One region of the Bacillus sp. FJAT-53060 genome, then DNA from elsewhere that is predicted to be linked to it. Evidence: a T-box and tRNA genes for the amino acid it is inferred to sense, from the RefSeq annotation. Region 1 holds a T-box; the other holds one or more tRNA genes.
What was found. The T-box of region 1 lies ahead of trpS (tryptophan--tRNA ligase). A T-box ahead of a tRNA ligase gene usually reads a tRNA of that ligase, here a tRNA-Trp.
Positions count from the first base shown of each region.

Region 2: it encodes a tRNA-Trp, which carries the amino acid that the T-box ahead of trpS (tryptophan--tRNA ligase) is inferred to sense. The anticodon was not compared.

Region 1 covers NZ_JBAWSW010000066.1:2,615-7,670, forward strand. The annotation lists gene WAX46_RS15160 (ABC transporter permease) at 1-474, opposite strand, end outside; gene WAX46_RS15165 (ABC transporter permease) at 478-1,422, opposite strand; gene WAX46_RS15170 (peptide ABC transporter substrate-binding protein) at 1,538-3,175, opposite strand; T-box leader at 3,656-3,875, shown strand; gene trpS (tryptophan--tRNA ligase) at 3,929-4,924, shown strand; partial or broken gene WAX46_RS15180 (IS3 family transposase) at 4,986-5,056, opposite strand, start outside.
Region 2 covers NZ_JBAWSW010000019.1:47,684-52,739, forward strand. The annotation lists gene WAX46_RS09010 (LTA synthase family protein) at 1-1,067, opposite strand, end outside; gene WAX46_RS09015 (hypothetical protein) at 2,004-2,201, shown strand; gene WAX46_RS09020 (histidine phosphatase family protein) at 2,247-2,783, shown strand; tRNA gene WAX46_RS09025 (tRNA-Gly) at 3,321-3,394, opposite strand; tRNA gene WAX46_RS09030 (tRNA-Leu) at 3,399-3,483, opposite strand; tRNA gene WAX46_RS09035 (tRNA-Leu) at 3,521-3,609, opposite strand; tRNA gene WAX46_RS09040 (tRNA-Cys) at 3,627-3,697, opposite strand; tRNA gene WAX46_RS09045 (tRNA-Gly) at 3,703-3,777, opposite strand; tRNA gene WAX46_RS09050 (tRNA-Gln) at 3,785-3,856, opposite strand; tRNA gene WAX46_RS09055 (tRNA-His) at 3,866-3,941, opposite strand; tRNA gene WAX46_RS09060 (tRNA-Trp) at 3,966-4,039, opposite strand; tRNA gene WAX46_RS09065 (tRNA-Tyr) at 4,045-4,129, opposite strand; tRNA gene WAX46_RS09070 (tRNA-Thr) at 4,145-4,217, opposite strand; tRNA gene WAX46_RS09075 (tRNA-Phe) at 4,224-4,299, opposite strand; tRNA gene WAX46_RS09080 (tRNA-Asp) at 4,327-4,403, opposite strand; tRNA gene WAX46_RS09085 (tRNA-Met) at 4,423-4,499, opposite strand; tRNA gene WAX46_RS09090 (tRNA-Val) at 4,515-4,590, opposite strand; tRNA gene WAX46_RS09095 (tRNA-Glu) at 4,622-4,696, opposite strand; tRNA gene WAX46_RS09100 (tRNA-Ser) at 4,716-4,806, opposite strand; tRNA gene WAX46_RS09105 (tRNA-Asn) at 4,811-4,885, opposite strand; rRNA gene rrf (5S ribosomal RNA) at 4,895-5,010, opposite strand.

The DNA of each region.
Region 1 (5,056 bases):
CATTAAGATAACCATTAGTAATGTTGGAATAGCCCATAAAACGTCTGCAATACGCATCATGACTTCATCTGTACGGCCGCCTTTGAATGCAGCAATACTTCCCCAGATAATGCCGATGATCACGTCAAGAATAGCTGCAGCAAGACCGATGAAGATCGAAATTCTTGCACCTACCCATGTACGAACAAACATGTCTCGTCCTAAATCATCTGTACCAAACCAGTGTTCTTTTGAAGGTGGCTGGTCTGCATTAAGCAAATCTGTCGTCGAGTAATCGTATTTAGAAAACATCGGAACGAAGATTGCCAGTATCACAATAATAAAAATGATTGTGAGCCCGACCATTGCAAGTTTATTTGCACGGAAGCGAAGCATAGCATCCTTCCATAAAGATAGACTAGGTTTAGAAATTTTTTCAGATTCTGCTGCGTCAGCCGTCGCAGGCACAAATAAATCTTTTCTCATCTCTTCCATGTGTTAGACCCCTTTCTTCGCCTTCGTCAGTTTAATTCTAGGATCGATAATACCGTAGAGGATGTCAACAATTAGAATACTGATTAATAGAATGATACTGTAGAAGACTGTCACACCCATAATGACAGTGTAATCACGGTTTGTAATGCTTGTGACAAAGTGAGAGCCTAATCCAGGAATACCAAAAATCTTCTCAACGACAAAACTACCGGTTAAAACTGAAGCGGCCATTGGTCCCATGTATGTAATAACAGGTAACAATGCGTTTCGAATGGCGTGTTTGATCGTAACAGCTGATTTCGTTAATCCTTTCGCTCTAGCCGTTCTAATGTAGTCACTGTTTAGTACTTCAAGCATACTTGACCGTGAAAGTCTAGCAATAAAGGCCATTGGCATGAAGGATAGTGCAATAGAAGGTAGCACGGTGCTTGCCCAAGACTCCCATCCTGCAACTGGGAAAATCGCTAAAGAGCTTGCCTCAGATGCAAATACATATTGTAATAGCGCTGCTAAAATAAAACTTGGAACGGAAATTCCAAAGATCGTTAAAATGGCAATTGTATAGTCTTGCCACTTATTATGATAAAGCGCTGCAAGGACCCCAAACAATACACCAAATGCTAATGCGAGGAGAATTGCCTCAATTCCGAGGGTAAAGGAAACGGGGAATCCAGAACTGATTAAGTCATTTACAGTTTGTCCTTTATATTTAAATGAGGGACCAAAATCTAATGTTGCAACCGAACCTAAGTAGCTGACATATTGAACAAATAAAGGCTTGTCCAATCCGTAGTGCTCATTTAGATTGGCTTCAATTTCAGCAGGAAGTTTCTTCTCTCCAGAGAATGGACCACCAGGTGCTGCCTGCATGAGAAAGAAAGTTGCAGTTACAATAACAAACAGTGTGATTAAAATATATATTAATCGCTTACCGATATATTTAAGCAACGGAATTGCACCTCCATGATTTTACAACAATTTCTCTAATCAGCAAGAAAGGTATATGGAGAGACATCCTCCATATACCTTAAGATCCTTGACATAGATCTCTTACTCTATAATCTTACTTTTCGAAATATGCCCATTTGTATTGAACATCACCAAGTCCAGATACGACGACACCTTTAAGTTTTGGATCTTGTACCCAAAGCTGAGTGTAGAAGTAGATTGGTGCTATAGGCATATCGTTGATGATAATTTCTTCTGCTTTTTTCAGCATTTCTTCACGCTTTGATTTATCTGTTTCTTTCGCAGAATCATTCAATAATTGTTTGTACTCTTTGCTTTCCCATCCAGTGTCATTGTTTCCACCGTCTTTATCTTTGTAAAGCTCAAGGAAGTTCACTGGATCGTTGAAGTCACCTAACCAGCCCATACGTCCGATTTGGTAATCTCCACTGTGCAGTTTATCGATATAAACGTTCCACTCAGAGTTATCAAGTTCAACTTTAACACCTAGGTCTCTTTTCCACATTTCTTGAATTGCTTGTGCAATCTTTTGGTGGCCTTCATCCGTGTTGTAAGACAATTTCAATGGTGGAAGATCAGAAACAGACTTATAGCCTAATTCTTTGGCACCTTTTTCAAGAAGTTCTTTAGCGGCTGTTACATCATGATCTTTGAAGTAGCCAGTTTTGTTGTCCTCGAAACCTTGCATTGTTGGAGGAACGATTGCCATAGCTGGTACTTGTTCACCTTGTGTAATTTTATCAACAATCGCTTGACGGTTGATTGAGTAAGCAAGAGCCTTACGGATGTTTGCATTGTTTAAAGGTTTTACTTCTGTGTTGAATTTGTAGTTATAGATACCAGCGATCGTTTGAATTTTAAGATCGTCATCTTTTTTCAATGTTTTTAGAGACTCAGTTGGAAGGCTTCCAGTTGGAGAACCAGCCCAGTCAAGCTCGCCTTTTTGGAACATGCTAAGCTCAGTGTTTGTATCTTTGATCATAGACATGTTAATCTTTTTCAGTTTTACAGTGTCTTTATCCCAGTATTCATCATTCTTTTCAAGCGTGATAGAACCGCCATGTTTCCATTTAGAAAGAACGAATGGACCGTTAGAAACGTAGTTTTCACCAGCATTTGTGTACCAGTTTTTATTCTTTTCAGCCACTTTTTTGTTGACTGGCATATACGTATAGAATGCAGTTAGTTCAGTAAAGAACGGTGTTGGGTTCTCTAGCTCAACTACAAGCGTTTTGTCGTCTTTAGCTTTCACACCAACATCAGCAACTTTTGCTTTCCCTTTGTTAGCTGCTTCAGCACCTTTAATATAGTAAAGCTGATAAGCATATTGAGATTCATTTTTAGGATCTAATGTCCATTTCCAAGCATATTCGAAATCTTCTGCTTTAACAGGGTCACCATTAGACCATTTTGCATCACGAAGTGTGAAAGTGTATGTTTTCCCATCAGCACTTGTTTTGATATCAGAAGCCATCGCATTTTCTGGCTTACCTTCAGCGTTAATTCTTGTTAATCCTTCAAAAGTCTGACGGATGACACTCCCTGAAGTTGTATCATTTGCCAAACCCGGATGTAGAGAAAAAGGCTCAGTGGAGATATTCACATTTAATGTTGTTTTAGCCTTTCCAGAACTGCTCGTGCTGTCGCCTGATTTGTTTCCGCTGAAACCACAAGCGCTTAATACAAGTGTGAAAATAAGCATTAACGTAACAACAGACCAACGCTTTTTCAACTGTATTCCCCCTTATAATATGTTTTAGTTCAAAGGTCTCGATAAAGATGAAATTCAGATTTAAGAAATAGCGTAAAAAAGTCCCCAAATAACTTACTTTCTATTTCTTTTGTTTTTTCTGAATTTTCACTATGTAAAGAGCCTAGCACAAACGTGTGAACAAATTCATTATAATGAATAGAATAATTTATTGCAATATCAATTTTATATATTTTTTAAAAACATAAATGGGGATAAAGAGGGATTTTTATAAACTAAAGTCTTAATCACTTCAACAAATTAAAGCGTAAATTGATTAAAATAATTTACCAAATTCCGTAATAATAAAGTTTTATACATATAATTAATCGTCCTTTTTTAAAAAAATTCTGACAGATAATTTATATTTTATTTAAAATTTTAAGTGTTAACGCCATGAAGAGAAGGTCACATAACGGCTTCGTGACATTTTCATGGGCTTCCTTTATAATGGATAGACATACTGTTGCGATGAAGAAGAAGAGTACATATATTCACCATTTACAGAGAGTCTGCGGCTGGTGCGAGCAGATAATGGCTTGTATGGAATGGGCTTTGGAGCATCTAACCGAACACTTCGCAAAAGTTAGTAGGTTTAGACGGAGCAGTCTCCGCTATCAACGTCTTGAGTGATTTCTGATTGAAATAACAAGGGTGGTACCACGGTTCATTCGTCCCTTTTCTGTTGAAAAGTGGCGGGTGGGCCTTTTTATATTGAAGAAAAGAGGTTTTAGTATGACAAAGAAGACAATTTTCTCAGGCATTCAGCCTAGCGGTTCTGTGACATTAGGGAACTATATTGGAGCAATGAAGCAATTTGTTGATTTGCAGGATGACTATCATGGATATTTTTGTGTGGTGGATCAGCATGCCATTACAGTGAGACAGGATCGTTTAGCTCTTCGTCAAAATATTAGAAGCTTAGCGGCTCTTTATTTGGCAGTAGGACTTGATCCAGAGAAGGCGACACTCTTTATCCAATCAGAGGTACCTGCTCACGCCCAGGCAGGATGGATGTTGCAATGTGTTGCTTATATAGGGGAATTAGAAAGAATGACCCAATTTAAGGACAAATCCGCTGGTAAAGAGGCTGTCGTTTCAGGGCTGTTAACGTATCCGCCATTAATGGCTGGTGATATTTTATTATACGGTACTGATTTAGTCCCTGTCGGTGAGGATCAAAAGCAGCACCTTGAATTGACAAGAATGCTTGCTGAGCGCTTTAACCGAAAGTATAACGATATCTTTACTGTACCAGAAGTAAAAATTCCAAAAGAAGGTGCTCGGATCATGTCTTTAACTGATCCAACGAAAAAAATGAGCAAATCAGATCCGAACCAAAAGTCCTTCATTACCTTATTAGATGAACCAAAGCAGCTAGAAAAGAAAATTAAAAGTGCTGTGACCGATTCAGAGGGGATCGTCAAATATGACAAAGAAAACAAGCCTGGAATCGCCAACCTGCTGACGATTTATTCTGTATTAGGTAACGTATCAATTGCGGAGCTTGAACAAAAGTATGAAGGTAAAGGTTATGGTGAATTTAAAGGAGATCTTGCGAACGTTGTGTTAGATGCTTTAAAACCAATACAAGATCGCTACTATGATCTCATTGAGTCAGATGAGCTTGACCGCATTCTAGATGAAGGTGCTGAAAAGGCAAACCGTGCGGCAAATAAAATGCTGAAAAAAATGGAGAATGCCATGGGTCTTGGCAGAAAACGCAAATAAAAAAAGCTTGCAGCTGAACATGGGACTGACCCCCGTTTTTGAGACAGGGATCAAAACACCTTTATACAGCCAATTGCCGATAGTTTATCGGTGATTGGTTGTTTAGTTTTGTTTGAATACGAATGTTGTTAT
Region 2 (5,056 bases), on a different contig from region 1:
GTGTCACGGTTCCAGAAAGATTTATAATCCCCGTGAAGAACTGCACTTGTATAATCTTCCTTTTGATTTAAAATTGCAGGAAGTGATTGGTAGGTATTTTCCCCTTTTGTCACAAACGCTGCACCCTCTGGCAAGCCAAACATACTATTATCCATCATCAGTTCAGCATCCGCTGTCTTTCCTTGACCTGTCTGATGGAAGAAGTTATCGAAATACGTAAAATCATCTTCCCCATGAGCCAGTTTGTTTAAAAACGGCGTAACTTCTTCCCCATTTAGCTTGTAATCAATTAAAAACGACTGAAAACTCTCTAAATGGATTTTAATGATATTTTTACCTTTCGCTTTGCCAAAATACTCTGCATTTGGCTTTGCATAGTGAGAAGCCGTATAGTTCACAACATCCGTTAAATCATCACTGCTCGCATTTGCAACCTGTGTTGCATTTTGCGCCGATTGAATCCCATCATAAATCGCATAATTATAGACGCCTAAATACTTAACAATATACTTATGATCAAAAGTTCTTGTTAATAATTCTGGACGATCCTTTTCAGCTAAATGAAGGTTGACAAAGAACAGGCCGACACCTGCTGCAACAATAAGCAATGCAAATGTCTTTTTCATTTGGAATTTCTTGATTTCCGGTCTCCAAATCACAATGGCAATCAAGATCAAGATATCAAGGAAGTACAAAATGTCATGCGGCTTAATACTTGATAACACACCGTCTGTCATGCCTCCTCCAAGATTTCCTGCTTGCTTCATTGTTGGGAAAGTTAAAAAGTCATCAAAGAAACGGTAGTACGCTACATTTGCATATAAAAGTCCGGTCATAATAAAATCAATCACAATTAAAACAATAGCCGATTTACGCCCCTTTAAAAAGAGAGCAAGTCCCAAAAACACAATGGCTGAACTAAATGGATTTAATAAGAGAAGTCCCTCTTGAAAAGAACCTTTTACTCCTAAATTAAAGTCCATCTTGTAGGCTGTATACGATTTTGCCCAGAATAAAAGGACAGCCAATACAAAAAAGCTATATTTGTTCAAAAATATTTTTTTCATAATACCTCTTCTTTCTATTAACAAATTGATATAAATGAATTCATAAAAAATTTACATTCATTTTGCAAATGTAAATCTTCTTCGCCAAGCATTCCAATGCTTTGTCTCCGGCAGACCAAGGAGTTCCTTTAATATAACGTATGAGAAGCATCATAAGTTTCAAAAAAAATAAAATTTACACACACTTCATGTTTCAGTGAATGAAGAGTGTTTTGTAAATTACTTAGTACTACTTTACTTTTTTCATCTAATCGTGTCAAAGTAATTATAAAGAAAAGGATGAATAACCTAGGCTTTTTGACTCGTTTACCCAAATTTATACAAAACTCTACCCTTACTTCTTAATTTTCTTCTTTATTGTGACACGATTTCTCCTATCAATGTACGGTGTGATAAAGATATAGATTAAGATTATTGAGGTCACAGGACCTTCTGGAGTAGGCGCAGGTAAAGAATCTCTTTGTACCGATTCGATTCCACTGATTGCATGGAAGGAAAATGGCCATCACAACCGAAGGTGAGACTCTACTGGTAACAGAAGAAGATGGGTTACGGAAAAAACAGGCACAATTACATAAGGAATCCATTGTTCCACTTCAGGTACCAGAGTACAAAAGGTGCAGATGAATTCTTGCTGGTATCACATATCCATCCATATACAGAGGATAGAGAGCTTCAAGACATATGAGAAGAAGCACAAAAACCTGTCTTTTAGACGGAGCAGTGATTTCGATTTTGTAAATTTATTTACAAAATGTTCCAGCGGATGATCAATGTCTTAAATGAAGTCAAGCTGATTCAAATTTCCCTTCAATTGAAGTGACACCACCATAGGGAATCAAATGAATAGACCTATTTGAAAAAGGATTGACGCTTGTACAACTTCCTCGTATTATTAGCATAAATCCATCTTTTTCTTAGAAAAGGGTAGCTTACATGAGCTTGTTTAAGAACTGGAGAAAAAAGCAAAACAATCAGTCGATCACTTCAGAAAAGCAAGAAGGCAGCATCCCAATCAACTTTTCCACATTTCCCTTTGGTACAGACCACGTAGATGACTTTTTGTTCAACTTAGACCTTACATCCAAGCTCATCGATCCATATAAAGATACAGATACGAACAAATTAACCTAGACCTTCGTGAATGCTCATCCAATACTCAATGAAAGGTGTAATCCCATGAAAGTCAGACACTGCCAAGCAGATGGACAATTGAAAGATGCGGCTTTAACGCAGCAAGGCATCACTCAATCACTCGCGCTGGCTCAGTTCTTTTCCGGCATTCACCTCAATAAGATCATCTCAAGTCCCTATAAACGAGCCATCCAAACCATTGAGCCGCTCGCCCATGCAAAACAACTTAAGATAAAAATAGATGAGCGTCTCTCTGAACGTGTGTTAAGTAGAAAGCCGATGGATGATTGGTATGAGAAGCTAAAGCTCAGTTTTTCGGATTTACACATCACATATGAAGGCGGAGAATCAAGTCAAGAAGCAATGAACCGAATAGTAGAGGCTCTCTACGAACAAATAGAAGTAGAAGAAAATCATACCCTCTTCGTTACACACGGCAATATCATGAGCCTGCTCCTCAAACACGCCGATTCGAACATTGGATTCAATGAGTGGGAGAAGCTCAGCAATCCAGATGTCTATGTATTGAAACACTTTAGCCAAGATCATTTAGAAATAAAACGAATATGGCATAACATATAATAAACGCTAGAATCCACTGTAATGATCCTAAACATAAGGACATGTTCCTTATCATACTGATTTTTCATTAAAGTTTTATAAATCCAACTAATTTGATCTGGTTCGGATTCCAATTCTAGTTTAATAAGAGGCTCTAAAGGTATAACAATTCAACATAAAGCACATCATCACATAGATTATGATAATCAAATATGGCTTTCACTTTTTCTTTTTCATATTGAGCTAGTAACACCCTGCCCCTCCTTTCCTCTAAAGGCTCAGATTTTATTTCACAGTCCTCAATAAATAGCTTTAATGCTCCTTTAAATTCAATCTTCTCTTCTCATTTGCCACATTGTCCATAATTAAGTCAATGTCTTTTGTTGATAGCTGATTGTTCCTTCTCATCTTTTCATCATTCCCTCAAAAATAAATTGTTTTAATGAAAGGGTGCATATGACCATAGGAATTTGACTTTGCCTTCAATAATCATGTACATAAAAGCAAAAAAGACCGCTAATTTTCATTAGCAGTCAGTCAATTTATCAGTATGTAAGTTGGAGCGGGTGAAGGGAATCGAACCCTCATCATCAGCTTGGAAGGCTGAGGTTTTACCACTAAACTACACCCGCGATGTGGTACCGGTGGCCGGGGTCGAACCGGCACTCCGTGAGGAACACGATTTTGAGTCGTGCGCGTCTGCCAATTCCGCCACACCGGCATGATCTTTAAAGAGCGCAACTTATAATAAAAAACAATGGTGCCGAGGGCCGGACTTGAACCGGCACGGTAGTCACCTACCGCAGGATTTTAAGTCCTGTGTGTCTGCCAATTCCACCACCCCGGCAGTCTTTTCAAAAAAAAAGGCGACACCCGGATTTGAACCGGGGATAAAGGTTTTGCAGACCTCTGCCTTACCACTTGGCTATGCCGCCATTATTGGAGCGGAAGACGGGATTCGAACCCGCGACCCCCACCTTGGCAAGGTGGTGTTCTACCACTGAACTACTTCCGCATATCAACTGGGCTAGCTGGATTCGAACCAACGCATGACGGAGTCAAAGTCCGTTGCCTTACCGCTTGGCTATAGCCCAATAATAAAATGGGGCGATTGATGGGAATCGAACCCACGAGTGCCAGAGCCACAATCTGGTGCGTTAACCACTTCGCCACAACCGCCATAGATGTTATAAATCATATAATTGGCAGGGGCAGTAGGAATCGAACCCACACCGGAGGTTTTGGAGACCTCTGTTCTACCGTTAAACTATGCCCCTAAAAATGGTGGAGGGGGGCGGATTCGAACCGCCGAACCCGGAGGGAGCGGATTTACAGTCCGCCGCGTTTAGCCACTTCGCTACCCCTCCACATTTGAAAAACAGTGCCGGCAAGAGGACTTGAACCCCCAACCTACTGATTACAAGTCAGTTGCTCTACCAATTGAGCTACACCGGCAAATAGTGGTGGCTCGGGACGGAATCGAACCGCCGACACACGGATTTTCAGTCCGTTGCTCTACCAACTGAGCTACCGAGCCAACATCAATATGATGAATATGTATAAATGGCGGTCCGGACGGGACTCGAACCCGCGACCTCCTGCGTGACAGGCAGGCATTCTAACCAACTGAACTACCGGACCAATATAAAAATAAAAAGTTTGGTTGCGGGGGCAGGATTTGAACCTGCGACCTTCGGGTTATGAGCCCGACGAGCTACCGAACTGCTCCACCCCGCGACAATATAAAAGATATGGTGGAGGATGACGGGCTCGAACCGCCGACCCTCTGCTTGTAAGGCAGATGCTCTCCCAGCTGAGCTAATCCTCCGGAAAAAAATGCTGGTATATATTCTATAAAATGGTGACCCGTACGGGATTCGAACCCGTGTTACCGCCGTGAAAGGGCGGTGTCTTAACCGCTTGACCAACGGGCCATCTATTATATGTATCTTGTGGCGGAGAGCAAGGGATTCGAACCCTTGAGACGGGTTTACCGCCTACACGATTTCCAATCGTGCTCCTTCGGCCACTCGGACAGCTCTCCAAATTGGCTCCGCAGGTAGGATTCGAACCTACGACCGATCGGTTAACAGCCGATAGCTCTACCACTGAGCTACTGCGGAATGAAGAAAGCCTGGCGATGTCCTACTCTCACAGGGGGAAACCCCCAACTACCATTGGCGCTGAAGAGCTTAACTTCCGTGTTCGGTATGGGAACGGGTGTGACCTCTTCGCCATCATCACCAGACAATTTAGTGACAAAAGATATTATACTATGTATTGAAAATAAATCA